One region of the Oceanobacter sp. 4_MG-2023 genome, then DNA from elsewhere that is predicted to be linked to it. Evidence: predicted binding sites of a transcription regulator. Region 1 holds the regulator's gene; the other holds the start of a gene.
The links. The regulator PhoB, encoded in region 1, activates phosphate uptake and scavenging genes when phosphate is short. The targets are predictions, from matches to a motif close to TGTCATANNNNTGTCANA.
Positions count from the first base shown of each region.

Region 2: a site for PhoB is predicted at 5,250-5,267, ahead of Q8W24_RS14090 (alkaline phosphatase). Genes of this name have one in related genera too.

Region 1 is NZ_JAUYVV010000008.1:105,583-114,249, forward strand. Features, by position in the region: gene Q8W24_RS08090 (DUF3392 family protein) at 380-700, shown strand; gene trmH (tRNA (guanosine(18)-2'-O)-methyltransferase TrmH) at 1,440-2,147, opposite strand; gene cysZ (sulfate transporter CysZ) at 2,222-2,941, shown strand; gene phoR (phosphate regulon sensor histidine kinase PhoR) at 2,943-4,229, opposite strand; gene phoB (phosphate regulon transcriptional regulator PhoB) at 4,260-4,958, opposite strand; gene ubiA (4-hydroxybenzoate octaprenyltransferase) at 5,066-5,962, opposite strand; gene Q8W24_RS08120 (chorismate lyase) at 5,965-6,549, opposite strand; gene Q8W24_RS08125 (rubredoxin) at 6,699-6,863, shown strand; gene Q8W24_RS08130 (hypothetical protein) at 6,867-7,253, shown strand; gene Q8W24_RS08135 (HU family DNA-binding protein) at 7,414-7,686, shown strand; gene Q8W24_RS08140 (DUF1415 domain-containing protein) at 7,693-8,277, shown strand; gene Q8W24_RS08145 (aminoacyl-tRNA deacylase and HDOD domain-containing protein) at 8,315-8,667, opposite strand, start outside.
Region 2 is NZ_JAUYVV010000023.1:33,522-42,188, forward strand. Features, by position in the region: gene mltF (membrane-bound lytic murein transglycosylase MltF) at 472-1,911, shown strand; gene lipA (lipoyl synthase) at 2,029-3,015, opposite strand; gene lipB (lipoyl(octanoyl) transferase LipB) at 3,089-3,727, opposite strand; gene Q8W24_RS14080 (YbeD family protein) at 3,727-4,029, opposite strand; gene Q8W24_RS14085 (D-alanyl-D-alanine carboxypeptidase family protein) at 4,035-5,174, opposite strand; gene Q8W24_RS14090 (alkaline phosphatase) at 5,432-6,967, shown strand; gene Q8W24_RS14095 (alkaline phosphatase) at 6,969-8,507, shown strand; gene Q8W24_RS14100 (hypothetical protein) at 8,630-8,667, opposite strand, start outside.

The DNA of each region.
Region 1 (8,667 bases):
AGTTCTGTTCTGGGTGCTTATTCCAGTTATCCCCAATCTTCATAAATCAAGCGCTGTGGCTTTTTGTCCGTGGTCTGTCGTGTAGCTTTTAGCTGCTCAACGGCATTGGCATGCCAAACCTGCGTTTCACAACGATGGTTAATGTGCCTCAGGGATTGATACTTCCCAAACCGTTTGTGGTGTATATCATCGCTCGTAGTAACTGATAGCGGCTCATACAATTATTCAGTCAACAGGCGTCACGCCATTCTCTGTGCTGCTGCAACTTGTCGGAAATTTTTCCGAATGTGAGCCTTGCCGGTACATACCATCCGTGATTTATGTAGGTTGTCGGGTGTGAGATCCATCGGGGTGGCGAAAGAGTGGGAGTGAGTGGTTGATGACGTTATTGGTGTCGGTATCCGGTTGGCTGCGGCCTTACAATGATGAAATCGCGCTGGCGATTATTGCCACGCTGCTGGTGGTCTTTGGTGACCGGATCAATTGGCTGGTGCGCAAGCTGGTCAGGCCGTATTGGGTGGGATTTCGGGTGCTGGCCTTTGTTGCTCTGTGTACCTTTGGCTATGGCACGTTGACGGTCTGGTTGGTGCCTGTTCTGGCGGGAGTACTGATAAGTCTGGCTGCGCCGGTTTATGTGGCGTCGATTGTTGGCAGCTTTGTGGTGTTGGGAATTCTGGCAGAGGGCTACCACAAGAAGTAGTTGTCCTGGCGGCTGTCAGGCTGTGGGACGTCTATCTGGGGTGGAGAAGGGGGGTTGGGTAAATTGGACGGCAGGTACATCCTGTACAAGCCGCCACAGCACCCTGGAACAATCCTGGTTCCGTATACATCATCCTTGCCACAATCCGTCGTGTTGGTCATCCCTGTGCTGTCCGTTGCTTACTGTCCATTTGCCTTCCTGGCAAGCCTCCTGGCCATCTTCCCTGGGCAATCCATTTGCCGTGCCGTCCTGGCAGGTCATCCACTGATGAATATCCTTGTACCTCATCCTGAGGCATGTCCTGACATTCCATTGTGTTGCTCGTCTGAGCCGTCCTGCTCCCTTATAACCCTTCCCTGGCGTGTTCCTGCGGTACGTCATGTACCGTGTCCCTTTCCTTTGCCGTCCTGGCTGCACTCCTGTGCCTTTCCTGTTACCACTTCATCCTGAAGTGGTTGCCATCCTGGCAATCTTCCGTTGATCTCCTGTCCGTGTGGTCACACTTTACCAAAAAAGCTGGTGGTCAGGATGGAGGCAGGACGGCGGTATGCTTGCAACAGAAATGAAATGAAAAATAAACTTCATACAAAACAACAGGTTGTGTTTTATGTAGCATGAAAGTGAACAGAAACGGGTAGTCCAGACTACGTATTTCCCACAGGCTTGTGAGATATCTCGCACAAGCAGGTGGGCGAATGTCTCTGGCAGAGGCATTGGGTATCAAAAGCGCGGGAGAGTATTAGCGGGCAATACCTTGGCTACGAGCGTTCACTTGTCGGGAAAATGCTTGCGGGTCGGCGATTTCACCGTCTTCGCGCAGTGCCGGATAGGGCAGGTCATGTTTTTGGCAGAGCTTGGCTGCGGAGGGCTGGCACCACTCAAACAGCAAGGTATTGAAGCGGTCGTCATCCAGATGGCGCTGCTCGAACAGGCCTGCCTGCTGGCGTTGACGTGCGGCCTCGCAGAGAATAATCGCGGCAGCCACGGAGACGTTGAAAGAATGCACCATGCCGAGCATGGGGATGATCAGGTGTTCGTCCGCCAGTTCGGAGGCGATGTCGCTGACGCCTTCTTTTTCGGTGCCCATCAGGATGGCGGTGGGTTGAGTGAAGTCATATTCCCGAAAGTCGATCGCTCTGTCTGTCAGATGAGCTGCGCAGACCTTGATACCGCGTTGCTGGTGCGTGCGGATGGCGGTTTCGATGTCGGCATGGGTGCTAACGCTGACCCAGCTCTCTGAGCCAGCTGCAGCGGCGCTGGTGACGGTATTAAGGCGGAAAGTGTCAGTTGGCCATACGCAGTGGATGTCTTGCACGCCAAAGGCGTCACAGGAGCGGGCAATGGCGGCCAGATTGTGCGATTTGTAAACTTCATCGGTAATGACCGACAGGTCTGGCTGGCGTCGGTTGAGGGTGTTGATCACACAACTCAGGCGTTCTGGCGTCATGTTCGGTTACGTCTCTCTGGCTCAAAACGGAGCGGCATTGTATAAAACCTTCCGGTTTTATGCACGGAACAGGTATGAAAGACAATTTATTGATAGGAGCCGGCTATTTGTGGCGTGGCTTTACACTACTGAATGAACCGGGAATACGCCGTTATGTCTGGTTGCCCATTCTGATTAATCTGCTGGTGTTGTCGTTTGGAACCTATTGGCTGATTGATGTCGTCAGCCAGTGGGATGGCTTTGATTCCAGCTGGATCAGTTGGCTGGCCTGGCTGGTGGTGCCTCTGTTGCTGTTACTGTCGACCTTGATCTCGGGGTATTTTTTCAGTGCGGTGTTGTTGCTGTTGGCGAGTCCGTTTTATGGCTTGCTGGCGGGCAAGATCGAGCAGCGTCTGGGGCATGAGGTCGAGGACGAATCCATTGCCGCGTTGATCCCGCGTACGGTGATACGGGAGCTGGTCAAGATGGGTTATTACCTGCCGCGTTATCTGTTGCTGCTGTTGTTGTCGTTTGTGCCGGGCGTCAACTTGCTGATGCCCTTCGTCTGGTTCTGGTTTGGCAGCTGGGTGATGGCGTTGCAATACAGTGATTATACTCTGGATAACCAGCAGCAGAATTTCCGCGACAGCCGAGAGCAGGTGGCTACCCAGCGCTGGACGGCCTGGGGATTTGGTGGGGCGGTGTCGGTGCTGATGGCAGTACCATTACTGAACTGTCTGGTGCCCCCGGCGGCGGTGATCGGGGCTACGCTGTGGCAATTGCAACGGCAGGCCGATCAGTCACGGGCCGGTTGATCTATTGGTCGGCCTCATCACGGTTGTCAGATAAGCAGGCTGCGGGGAAAACACAGGTGAATGTACTGCCCTTGCCTTCGATGCTGCTGATTTTCAGCTCGCCGTCATGGTGCAGCAAGACGTGTTTGACAATAGCCAGTCCCAGTCCGGTACCACCAGTGGCGATGCTGCGGCTGGGGTCGGCGCGATAGAAGCGCTCGGTCAGGCGGGGGATGTGATGCTGGGCAATACCGATGCCGTTATCCGAGACGCTGAAATGCCCTTTGCCGCCTTCGGTATACCAGCGCAGTGTGACGTCACCCCCTTCCGGGGTGTATTTGACGGCGTTGAATACCAGGTTGGAAAATGCACTGCGCAGCTCATTATAAAAGCCCATCATTTTTTGATCCTGATCGATGGTCAGGGTAATGGTGTGCTTGCTGCTGCTGAGTGATGCGGCATCGCGACGGATGGCTTCCAGCAGCGGCTGCAGCTCGATAGGCTGAGGCTGTTCCGTCTTGCCGGTTTCCAGCCGTGACAGCATCAGCAAATCCTTGAGCAGGTTTTCCATACGATGACTTTGTTCGCTCATTTGCTGCAGCATGCGGCCCCAGCGTGGTGGCAGCATCTCGGAGGCGGCTTGCATGGTTTCGACGTAACCGGCAATCACGGTCAGCGGTGTACGTAATTCATGGCTGACGTTGGCAACAAAATCCTTGCGCATTTCTTCCAGTTGTTTCAAACGGGTGATGTCATGAATCAGGATCAGGCGATCCTTGCGGCCAAACAGGGTGATATTGAACTGCAGGTAAATGCGCGGATTGATGGGCGATCGAATCGTGAGCGGTTCCTGATAATCGGCCTTGTCGAAGTAGGCCTTGAATTCTGGCGTGCGGATCAGGTTGGTGATGGGTTGGCCAATGTCTACCGGGTTGCGTAACCCCAGGTAGTTTTGTGCGGCCTGGTTCCAGAATTCCAGCGCGCCGCTGGCATCCACCATCAAGACAGAATCCTGCAGGGCCGCGGTTGAGTCCTGGATACGATTGATAATGGCCTGCAGGCGCTGCTGGTGTTTGATATTGCTTTGCTGCAAGCGCTGGTTCTCGGTAAAAATCGCTCCCCAGATGCCCAGTGTTCGCGGTAATACGGTGGTTTGCCCCTGATCCAGCCAGCGGTGCAGGCGGTACAGTTGCAGCCATTGCCAGGTGATATAGGCCCCCATCATCAAACACAATGCTTCCAGCGGCCGGTCAAAAAAGACGTAACCACAACCAACGGCCAGAATCAGCAAGTAGACAAGGCGGCGCAATTCTCTGCGCCAGACGGGGGACATCAAAATTCAGGAGGCTTTGGTCGAAAAGCGGTAGCCGGTGCCACGCACGGTTTGGATCAGTTGTTCGTGAGACTCACCGAGTGCTTTGCGCAGACGACGAATATGCACGTCAACGGTGCGCTCTTCAACGTACACATTACCACCCCAGACTTGATCGAGCAGCTGGGCTCGGGAGTAGGCCCGTTCCTGGTGGGTCATGAAAAACTGCAACAAACGATACTCCGTAGGGCCGATGTCAATCGGGTCGCCATGAGCGGTAACGCGATGGCAGACCGGGTCCAGCATCAGGCCGCTGACTTCAATGGGCTCTTCGATGCCTTGTGGGGTGGAACGGCGCAAGACGGCTTTCAGTCGTGCGACCAGTTCTCGAGGGGAAAACGGTTTGGTGATGTAGTCATCTGCCCCCGCTTCCAGCCCTTGTACTTTGTTATCTTCTTCGCCCTTGGCCGTCAGCATGATGATTGGCAACTCAGCGGTGCGGTCTTCACGCTTGAGGCGCCGGGCAAATTCGACGCCACTGGTGCCTGGCAGCATCCAGTCGAGTAAAATCATATCAGGCTTTCGATCGATAATCTGCGCATGTGCTTCCTGTACATTGGCAGCCTCAAGGCATTCATACCCGGCCATTTCCAGGGCCACGGCGATCATTTCCCGGATAGGGGCTTCATCGTCCACAATAAGAACGGTCTTGCCAGCTTTGGTCATAAGGCTCGTCACGCAAATGTCACAATAGGAATAATGCGGAGGTATTACACTGACCTAGTGTTACAAGCATGTGACACTGTTGGCATTGGCGTCAAGCCTGACACCAATTACGCGCTGGACAGGGCGTAGTGTGACAGGAGTCCGGCCCAGATCAGCGTGCCATACCAATGGGCTGCCAGAAACACTTTCATGCAGGCTTCCCGGCGGCGACTGCGGATAGACCATAATTGCCAGACCAGATACCCTCCGGCGACGCACCAGGCCAGATAAAACGGCCAGCTTGCTTCCAGCTGATTGCCCGTCAGTAACAGACAAAAATGCGCCATTCCGTAAAGAATGGCGATCATGGTGACATCCAGGTCGCCAAACAGGATCGCCGTGCTTTTGACACCAATCAGCAGATCATCGTCGCGGTCGACCATGGCGTAAATTGTGTCGTAACCGACCGTCCAGCAAACATTGGCAATAAACAATAACCAGCAGACAGCGGTCAGCTCATTGGCCTGTGCGGCAAAGGCCATTGGAATCGCCCAGGAAAATGCAGCACCGAGAAACACCTGTGGCAAATGGGTATGGCGTTTCATAAAGGGATAAAGTGCTGCCAGAGCGACCCCGCCGAGGGATAACCAGATGGTCAGGGCATTGGTCAACAGCACCAGCGCCAGACTGATCAGGCACAGCACAATAAAGCCGGATAATGCTTCGCGGTCAGAGATACGTCCTTGAGTCAGGGGACGGTCCTGGGTGCGTTTGACATGGCGGTCGATATGGCGGTCGGCGTAGTCGTTAATAACACAACCGGCCGACCGCATAAGAAATACGCCCAGAGTAAAAATCACCAGATTGGCAATGGAGGGAATGCCCTCGGCTGCAATCCACAGCGCCCACAAGGTCGGCCAGAGCAGCAGATAAGAGCCAATCGGCCGGTTCAGGCGTGTCAGCTGCACCCACTGATACCAGTTGGGCCAGAGTTTGTTGAGTGAGGCGGACAGAGGTGATTGCATAATCAACGCCTTGTGTCGTCTGACAAAGGAAAGGAGGCGGATACCAGCAAGGACGAGAAGGCTTCCGTTACCAGCAGTGGTGCACCATGAATTGTAAATACCGAACGCCTGGCCCAGCCAAACGGGTTGGGCTGGTTGACTGTTGACGCCCCTGTGCGGCTGAATTTCAGCGGTTGGCGGCGCAAACTGGGCTGGCGGAACAGATAGCTGCCAAGCGAGCGGTTACCAAGATGGCGAATCTGTTGTCCTACCCGTGCAAGGCTGGTCAACGGAATGGCAGTGCGGGCTCGCACCAGTTCCGTTTGTCCCAGGCACAAGGAAACCTCGCGTACCCAAACGGGTTGGCGTCCGTGCAGCTTCAGGTCTGCCTGTTCGGTTGGTAAAGCCGGGCCGCAATATTGTCGGATAACCTTGACCGAAAATGTGCTTGGGTCCAGTGCCTGCAAACGCTTGGTCAGTGACCCGGCGTCATTGAGCCAGTGACGCCACTCGCGGGGAATGCTCGCCGGTGTTACACAAAAGCGCCCGCTCCAGCGTGGTGTTGTGGCCAGAAGTTGCGCATGGTATCTGGGTATAGTGCTTTTCATGGCGGCGCAGCATGCGTCAAATCGCATTTAGTGGCAAGAGGATTGCTCTGTCCATTGATTTTATGCGGGTTGGACAGTAGCTTAGGCGGCCGAAGTATCGAGTCGGCTGATGCAACATCGGCTCCAGCCGTTATTATGACAGGTGTGACATGAAAAAATGGCAGTGCGTGGTGTGCGGCTGGATCTACGATGAAGCCGAAGGCGCACCAGAAGAAGGTATCCCGGCAGGAACCCCTTGGGAGGACGTGCCAGCAGACTTTACCTGCCCGGATTGCGGTGTCGGTAAAGATGATTTTGAAATGATAGAGATTTGACCATTGATTCCGACCTGCTGTCCCCCAACGGTAACCCCTGCCGATGCCCGCTGGGCATTGATTGTTGTTGCCGATGCGGTTGCCGAAGCGAGCACCGCCGCTGGCTACCAACGGGTGCACGACTACTGTCAACGCCATGGACCCGCGTCGGTGCTCTTGATTTGTGCCAATGATGGCCAGCAAGAACAGTCCAGCGCAGCGGATATGGCGGAGCGTCTGGGAATCGTGGTGCTGAACAACACCCCGGTGACCAGGATCGACCATTCTGGCCGCTGCCTTGAGACGCCGCTGGGGCGATTTGACTTCGAAACACTGATTGTCGCGCCTGCTCATCTGGCGGATAACGTTGATACCGAGCAAGCCTTGTGTGACCACAAACGCCAGCCATAACGGTATTCGTTAGCAGCCGCCGTCGTATACAAAGTACTAATATGAATAGTGCTGTCGGTAGCCACTGCGCTGACGGTAACAGATAACCGATATTCCTGAGCCTGCGAAGCAGGCCGTACAACCAGGCGTTATGCCTAACTTATCGAGAGGATTCATCTCCATGCGTAAACCAGAACTGGCGGCCGCCATTGCTGAAAAAACAGACCTGAGCAAAGAAAAAGCAACAGAAATCATCACCGTTGTCACCGATCGTATTGCCCAGGCACTTTCCGAAGGCGAGAACGTCAGCCTGATTGGCTTTGGTACCTTTGAAGTACGTCAGCGTGCTGAACGTCAGGGCAAAAACCCGCAAACAGGGGAAGCCATCACCATTGCGGCAGCCAAGGTACCCGCTTTCAAACCCGGTAAAGCCCTGAAAGATTCGGTGCAGTAAGCCGATATGATGGATGCCGCAACGCTGACCCGGCACTGGGTGGAAACATTGGTTGTCGGCGAGGGGTTATGCCCTTTTGCTGCGCCAGTGATGCCAGCACTGCGGATCGATATTTGTGAGCATCCTGACCTTGATCAGGCCACGGCCGAGTTTATGGATTTACTCACCGAAGTGGCCAGGGCAGACAGCGAGACATTGCCAACGGCATTGTTTGTTGTGCCTGGGCTGGTCAAGGAATTTGATGAGTACTGGAACTGGAGTCTGATTTGCGAACAGTTACTGGTACAAATGGGTTACGAAGGCTTGCTACAGTTAGCGACCTTTCACCCTAACTATTGTTTTGATGGTGAGCCGCTGGATGATCCGGGCAACTTCACCAACCGTTCTCCCTTCCCCATGCTGCACATTATCCGCGAGGCGCATATAGAGCAGGCGCTGGCCTCGGTTCCCTTTCCTGAACGTATTCCCGAACGCAACCAGAAGCACCTGCGACGCCTGGGTATTGCCGGTGTGCTGGCGTTGATGCCAGAGCTGGCAAACACGGAAGTATTGTCTGATCAGCCGTCAGCGCAGGGCTGGCGGCCGAAATAACCACCGGGATTTGCCTGGCAAATCCGATTGCCGCCGATCAGGCTGACAGTACGGAAGACTGGCCCATTGATTCCCTGGCTCGCTGGATCACCGTTTCCGTGGCGTCGCGTACCGTCTCTTTGTCAAGACCCAGAGCCTGGAGGATTTTGGTATCCAGTGCTTCTTTCGGGCCATCGCCGTAACCATGAGCGCGTAAACTACGAGTGGTGATATTCAGCAGTCGGGCGTAATGGGCGTGGGCGCCGTTGTAGCGTGAATTATGTTGCTGCCGCAGGGCTGTGACGACCTCATCCGGGAGATGCCACTGATCGATCAGGCAGGCGGCAATCTGTTCACGTGTCAGAGCCAGTACATGACGTTCGATGCAAGAACGGTTGATATGTGGATTGG
Region 2 (8,667 bases), on a different contig from region 1:
ATGATACTGGATAGCAATCAACTCTGCTACCAGATGGCATCGTCTGAGCGACTGCGGCAACAGAGTTTTTCTGTTCTGATTACCGGATAAACTGATAAGAAAAGCAGCTACTCCGTGCTGAAAGCAGCCAAAAACAGGACAAAACAGTCCGACACAAGCGCACCACTCCGGCTGTCAGCAAGCGGCTTGCTGCGCTTGTCTGATTCGTGGCCATGGCACGCCCAAATGCGATGAAACCGGGCTTTATGGCGAATAAACAACCAGCAAAACCATCCTTATTGTCTTGATAACCACGATCAGATCACGATTAAACCACCTGCCATTGACAACACCTATTGCCACCATTCAGAGAAGCTCTTGGCTCAACGATTGTTTTTTAACCAACTTATGGTGTAAAATGGAACAATAATTGCTGCCACGCACCAGATTAGTGCAGGAGAGCACGATAGTTAATAATGGAGCCAACCTTACATGCTGATGAAATCAGTCAAACTGCTAACGGGTCTGATGACTCTGCTGGTCTGCCTTACCGCGATCACAGGTAGTGTACGCCCGACACAGTTAGAGCAAATACGGATGCACGGTGAAATCACCATGATTACCCGTAACAGCCCAGTGACCTACTACGAAGACCGTACAGGCCCGTCAGGCTATGAACTGGAACTGGCTCAGGCATTTGCCGACTATCTTGGTGTGCGACTGAATGTACAGGTGGCCGACAACCTGACTGGCATATTCACAGCATTAAATGCCGACCAGGCACAGTTTGCTGCCGCTGGCCTGGCTGTTACACCAGAACGTCAACGCTGGTTCCGTTTCAGCGAACCCTACCAGCAAGTCCGTGAACACGTGATCTATCGCCGTGGCACCCAGCGCCCACGCAAGCTCGACGACATGCTCAGCGGTATGATTGTAGTCCCGGCGTCATCCAGCCATGCCCAGACATTGCGTCGTGCCCAGGTGGATGAACGTCCAGAGCTGAGCTGGAGCGAAACCGGCGAGCTGGATATTACCGATTTGATGCATATGGTTGCTAATGGTGATATCGACTACACCCTGGTCAACTCCAACGAATTCAATATGCTGCAAGCCTATATCCCCAATATCGGTATCGGCTTCACCATTGATAATGAACGCTCACTGGCCTGGGCATTCCAGCACAATCGTGACAACTCCTTGCTCAATGCTTCACGAGAATTTTTTCAGTCACGCCAGACTCGCCAACAACTGGCAACGCTGAACGAGCGCTACTACGGCCATCTCGATGAGCTGAACTATGTCGGTGCCAAGCGTTTCTTGCGCCAGACTGTACGCAAGCTCGATCGTTACAAGCCGTATTTTGAACGATCCGCCAACGACAACCAGTTTGACTGGCGTCTGCTGGCAGCAGTGGGTTATCAGGAAAGCCACTGGAACCCGCTGGCAACCAGCTACACCGGCGTACGGGGCTTGATGATGCTGACCAATGCGACCGCAGGTGACCTTGGTGTCAGTGATCGTCTCGACCCAGAGCAAAGCATTCTTGGTGGCGGACGCTATCTGAACAGTTTACGTAACCGCCTGGGTACCCAGGTAGCCGAACCGGATCGTACCTGGATGACGCTGGCTTCCTACAATATTGGTTATGGCCACTTGCAGGACGCTCGCCGTCTGGCCTACGAAATGGGTGGCAATCCGAACCTGTGGCGCGATGTGAAAGAAGCTTTGCCACTGCTGAGCCAGAAGCGTTACCACAAAAACACCCGTTACGGTTACGCCCGTGGCAGTGAAGCCGTTGATTATGTCCAGAACATCCGCCGCTACTACGACGTACTGGTCTGGAATGACGAACAGGCTCTGCAGATTGCATCAACAGACAACGACAACCTGCACTTGTCCTCTTCCATGACTGTGGTACCGCCACTGCTCTGAATAACGGAAGCAGCCTGCCTGGCAAAAACCGCCGGACAACAGCCATAAAAAAACCGCAGCCCTTGTCTGGCTGCGGTTTTTTTATGCTGCTCAATCAGTGAGATTGGCGATCAGCGGTTACGATGATTTTTTATGACCACTCCAGACACCGCTGACATCTTCACCAGCCGCCTGGGCATCAGCGTGATACGAAGAACGTACCATTGGCCCGCTGGTTACCCGGCTAAAGCCCATTTCCTTGGCAATATTACCCAGCTCATCAAATTCTTCCGGTGTCACAAAACGCTCAACAGGCAAGTGTTCACGGCTTGGCTGCAAATACTGTCCCATGGTGATGTGGTCGACCAGATGAGCGCGCATATCCTTCATCACTTCGATCACTTCTTCGTTGGTTTCACCCAGGCCCAGCATCAAGCCAGACTTGGTGGGTACATCGGGGCGACGTTGCTTGTAGTTTTTCAGCAAGTCCAGTGACCACTGGTAATCGGAACCTGGACGGCTTTTTTTGTACAGGCGAGGCACGGTTTCCAGGTTGTGGTTAAACACATCCGGTGGCGTTTGCTCCAGCGTATCCAGTGCAACATCCATACGACCACGGAAGTCCGGCACCAGTACTTCAATCTTGATACTCGGGCTGTGTTCACGGGTCAGGGAGATACAATCAGCAAAATGCTGGGCACCGCCATCGCGCAAATCGTCACGGTCGACCGAGGTCACTACAACGTATTTCAGCCCCATATCCGCAATTGCCAGTGCCAGGTTTTTCGGCTCATCAACATCCAGCGGATTCGGGCGACCATGGCCAACATCACAAAACGGGCAACGACGGGTACAGATATCACCCATAATCATAAACGTTGCCGTACCGCCACCAAAACACTCACCCAGGTTCGGGCAGCTGGCTTCTTCGCATACGGTGTGCAATTTGTGTTTGCGCAGCTTGGCCTTGATATCACTGATTGCCGGGGTAGCCGGAATACGCACCCGAATCCAATCGGGTTTGCGTGGCATTTCTTCGGTAGGAATCACTTTAATCGGGATACGGGCAACCTTGTCAGCACCACGTAATTTTTGCCCTTGTACCGCTTTTACTCGTTCAGTCATCTGTTTACCCCAGCCTGCCCGGTCAGCGGGATCACCGCAACCAGGATGTATAATTTGGATCTGGCGCGGCAGATTATGCCGGGCGCGTGATCGTTGTGAAACCCAGGTGACGGATCAGCTGTTGTTCCAGCTGCCCAGCCACCTGATCGATGTTTAATCCGGCGTTTGGTGCTTCCCGAACCACCTGTGTCATTTCCAGCCCGGCGTAACCACAGGGGTTGATACGCAAGAAAGGCGTCATATCCATATCCACATTCAGCGCCAGACCATGAAAGGTACGGCCATTACGAATGCGCAGTCCCAGCGAGGCAATCTTGCGACCGTCGACATAAACCCCTGGCGCATCAGCTTTGGCAGCCGCATCAATACCCCATTGGGCCAGCGTCGCAGCGATCGATTCTTCCATGGCGGTCACCAAGGCCCGCGGACCAAGGCCAAGACGCTTGATATCCAGTAACAGATAAACCACCAGCTGGCCTGGGCCATGATAGGTCACCTGACCGCCGCGATCTGTCTGTACCACGGGAATATCCCCAGGCACCAGCACATGCTCGGCCTTGCCAGCCTGACCCTGGGTAAAGACGCCAGGATGCTGTAAAAACCAGATTTCATCCGTGGTCTCGGGTTGACGCCGGGCCGTAAAAGACACCATTTCCTCATAGCAGGGCTGATAATCAACCAGCCCCAGCTGACGAACCACCACCTCTGGCATCAGATCACCATATGCACCAGTTCGTGAGCACTCAGCTCTTTATGTAGCGCTTCCAGCTGCTCGATACCCGTCGCAGTAATATAAATTGTCAGCGACTGGAAATTACCCTTGCTGCTGTCACGCACCTGGATTTTCTCAAGATCGAACCCCGGAGCGTGGAGATGGAAAATATCCAGCACGACCTGGCGATAATTATCCGTGCCCTTGCCAACAACCTTGACGGGGTAATTGGCGCAGGGAAATTCGATTTTCGGCGCTTCCTGGGTGGTTGCAGGCTGGCCGTCCGCCTTGATCAAAGCCATGTCGATTACCTCAACAGTCGTGTAAAGAACATCTCGATTTCACCCATCAGCTGACCAACCAGACCGGATTCTTCTACCGCACTGATGGCAATCAATGGACGCTCCTCGATAACTTCACCGTCTTTGCGGACCACCAGAGTGCCCACCACATCACCTGCGGCAATAGGCGCCTTGATGTATTCATCGGTGTTCAGCTCAACATCCAGATCGCCTTCAGTACCACGGGGTACGGTCAGATAAAGGTCATCCTTCACCCCCAGGTCGATCTGATCTTGCTGGCCGAGCCAGACTTTGCGCTGTTCCAGCACATCGTTGGCGCTGTACAGTTTGTGGGTCTGAAAATAACGGAAGCCATAGGCCAGCAGCTTCTGGGTTTCCCTGGCACGGGCATCGTCACTGCGGGTACCCATCACCACGGCGATCAGGCGCATATCATCCCGCACCGCGGATGCAGCCAGACAGAATCCGGCAGCTTCGGTATGGCCGGTTTTCAGGCCATCGACAGAGTCATCACGCCACAACAGCTTATTGCGGTTAGGTTGACGAATATCGTTGTATTCAAAGTATTTTTCAGAATACAGACCGTAATAGGCCGGGTGATCCTTGATGATATGCCACGCCAATGTGGCGATATCCCGTGCGGTTGAATGATGCTCTTCCGCAGGCCAGCCCGTTGCGTTCATGAAATGACTGTTGGTCATTCCCAGCTTGATGGCGTACTGGTTCATCCAGTCGGCAAATGCATCCTCAGAACCGGCAAAGTATTCTGCCACCGCCACCGAAGCGTCGTTGCCGGATTGCACAATAATGCCGCGCAGCAAGTCGATCAGTGAGACCTCCGTACCTTCGCGCACAAACATTTTGGAACCGCCCTTTTTCCAGGCGTTAACACTGATTGGCACCATGGTGTCATCCGTAACATTACCCGTCACCAGTTCGTGCACAGCAATATAGCTGGTCAGCATCTTGGTCAGACTGGCAGGCGGCAAGGTCTCGTCGGCATTGTGCTCGACCAGGACATTGCCACTCTCAGCATCAATCAGAATAAAGGCCCGCGCATCCAGATCAGGAGCTTTGGGAACAATAATGGCAGCCGAAGCACAGGCCGCACTCAAGTATAAAAACAGGCTTAGTAGATAGCGCATGACTCTTGACTAACAGTAGGAGAGTTGAGCCGGGCATTGTAACACGGCCACCAGAATTTGCAGTCCAGACGAGAACGACATATTGCCGTCATAAAGAGCTGCGATATACAGGGTCACTGAGTCAGGATAATTGAGCCAGTCAGACCCCCGCTGGCCGCAATCAGGCAGTAAAGACTATAGGCGCAGTTCGCACCCCGATTTACACTGACCAATACAAACCAACGTTCACAAGAACCTTTATCTGACAGGAAGTTCCCATGCAACGCCTTGCCTGCTCCGGCCTGCTGGCCATCACAACGCTCGCTACCGCAGCTTTATTGACGTCGCCGCCGCTGCTGGCAGCCTCCCCATCAGCCTATCAGCCCAACTACCAACAGGGTCAGGCCTGGCTGGAATACCGCCTTGCCAACGAGACACCCGGCACCCGTGCACGTAACCTGATCCTGTTTCTTGGCGACGGCATGAGTGTCACCACGCTGACCGCTGCACGCATCTTTCAGGGCCAGCAACAAGGTTTCAGTGGTGAAGAAAACTTCCTGTCATTCGAGCGCTTCCCCTATTCCGGATTGGTCAAGACCTACAACACCAACCAGCAAACCCCGGATTCCGCCGGCACCATGAGCGCCATCATGACCGGCGTCAAAACCCGCGCCGGGGTGCTCAGTATTGGCCCCGAACAGGATCGCGCTGTCTGCCAGGGCAGCCAGGCCCACCAGCTGACAACATTACTGGAATACGCCAGCCAGCAAGGATTGGCCACCGGTGTGGTCACCACCGCCCGCCTGACTCACGCGACCCCGGCAGCAACCTACGCCCACACCCCCGAACGGGACTGGGAAGCCGACAGCGATCTGTCTGAAGAAGCGCGCCAGCAAGGCTGCGAAGACATTGCCGCCCAATTGATCCACCGCGGCTTTGCCAACGGGCTTGATCTTGCGATGGGCGGCGGCCGCAAGAACTTTATGACAACAGCCCGGGAAGGCGTACGTCTCGATACCGACCTGACCCAGCAATTCAGCACACGCTATCCCGACGGCCAACTTCTACTGAGCCGAAATGACCTTATGGGCATGCAGGCTCGTACCCCGGTGCTTGGCCTGTTCGCCGACAGCCATATGGCCTACGCCCATGACCGCACCAGCGCCGAACCCTCTCTCACCGAAATGACCTTTGCCGCCTTGCAGATCCTGCATCAGCAAACCCAAAACAGCGACCGGGGCTATGTCCTGATTATTGAAGGTGCCCGTATCGACCATGCCCATCATGCCGGCAATGCCTATCGCGCCCTCACTGATACCGTCGCCATGGCCGATGCTGTCGCCTTTGCCGACCGCATGACCAATGACAACGACACCCTGATCATGGTGACCGCAGATCACAGCCATACGCTGTCCTTCTCCGGTTACCCGCAACGTGGCAACGATATTCTTGGTCTGGTGCAACACAACGACCAGCTTACCCATGCCAGCGATGGTGCCCCTTACACCACGCTGGGCTACGCCAATGGCCTGGGTGCCAATGATATTGATCCGGTCAGCGCTGCAGAATCCGGCCGCCAGAATGGCCGAGTCCACTGGCATGAGGATGAAGACACCAGTCACCCGGACTTCCATCAGGCTGCACTGGGCCACCGGGAAAGCGAAACCCATGGCAGCGACGATGTCGCGATTCACGCCAAAGGCCCGGGGTCACAATGGTTCCGCGGCCTGCTGGAACAAAACAGCCTGTTTCACCTCGCCAGCCGGGCACTGCACCTAACCACCCAGGCCCCGGCCGTCACGGAGGACAACTGATATGACCGTTATGACCCCGCTCAAACGTGCCGCACAGCTCACCATCACCCTGAGTGCCATGGCACTGGCCAGCTGCGCGACCCATGACAGCAGTACCGATCCGGTCAGCGACAGCCAGCCACAACACACCACCGAGGTATTGATCCCCGGCCCGGTCAGCAGCAGTGACTGGTATGCCCTAGGGCAACAACAAGCCGACCAGCGCCAACAACAGCCAGACAATCAACACCGAGCCAAAAACCTGGTACTGGTCATTGGTGACGGCATGGGAATCACCACGTTAACGGCCGGGCGCATCTTCAGCGGCCAGCAACTTGGTCTTAACGGCGAAGACTTTGCCATGAGCTTCGAAACCCTGCCCTATTCAGCCCTGGTCAAAACCTACAACACCGACCTGCAAACACCGGACTCGGCAGGCACCATTACAGCCCTGCTCACGGGCACAAAAACCCGCGCCGGAGTACTGTCCGTCGGCCCTGGCGTCACCCGAGGAGACTGTGCCAGCGGTGCAGGCCAGACGCTCGACACACTGATGGATCTGGCACAAGCGCAAGGCAAGGGTACCGGTGTGGTCTCCACCACCCGCCTGACCCACGCCACCCCGGCGGCAACGTATGCCCACAGTGTCGATCGCAACTGGGAAAACGACAGCCAGCTGACTGACGAAGCCCGCACCTCCGGCTGTCAGGACATTGCCACCCAACTGGTCAACAGCGATCTCGATATTGCTCTTGGTGGTGGTCTGGCGCAATTTAACACCACTGCCACTGGCGGTGCTCGTCAGTCCGGCAACCTCACTGACGATTGGCAGCAGCGCCCGGATCATCACTTGCTCACCAACCGGGACGCCTTGCAAACCGCCGATTTGAGTCACGGCCAGTGGCTGGGGCTGTTTTCTCCCTCACACCTGCCATACGTTGACGATCGCGATACCCAAACTCCCGGTTTGCTGGATATGACCCAGGCCGCCGTGCAACGCCTGTCACACAACGAGGAAGGTTACGTACTGGTGATTGAAGCAGGCCGCATCGACCACGCCCACCATGAAGGCAATGGCTATCGCGCCCTGAAAGAAACCGAGGAATTACACCAAACGGTTGACTGGCTGCTGCAGTCTGTTGATCTCGAAAATACCCTGCTGCTGGTCACCGCCGACCATAGCCATACACTGACTCTGGCAGGCTATCCGACCCGCGGCAACCCGATGACAGCACTGGTAACGGGCAATGATGATCACGGCCACCCGGCACCAGAGCCTGATCGTCTGGCGGATGGCGAACACTACACATCGATGAATTATCGTAATGGCCCCGGCGCTGTCGCCATGCCGCGTCCGGCCATCAGCGCCGACGAAGCTGAATCACCAGACTATCGTCAGCAAGCGTTGATACCCATGTACTCAGAAACCCATGGCGGCGAAGACGTCGCCGTCTACGGGGCTGGCCCCTGGTCCCACCTGCTGGGTGGCACCATGGAACAACACTGGCTGTTTCACTTGATGCGTCATGCCCTGACCGTCGATACCGCAACAGGACGATAGCGACTGGGATAACAATAGGGATAGGGATACGTCGGTGATCGTACACGGGTCGCCGACGGCTTGGGTGTCGCCGACTCGCCGTCGCGTCTGCTGTTGGCCAATTCGGTTGGTCAAGTCACAACTCACTCCGGAGCGGGTAACAGAGAGGCTGCCCGCGCAG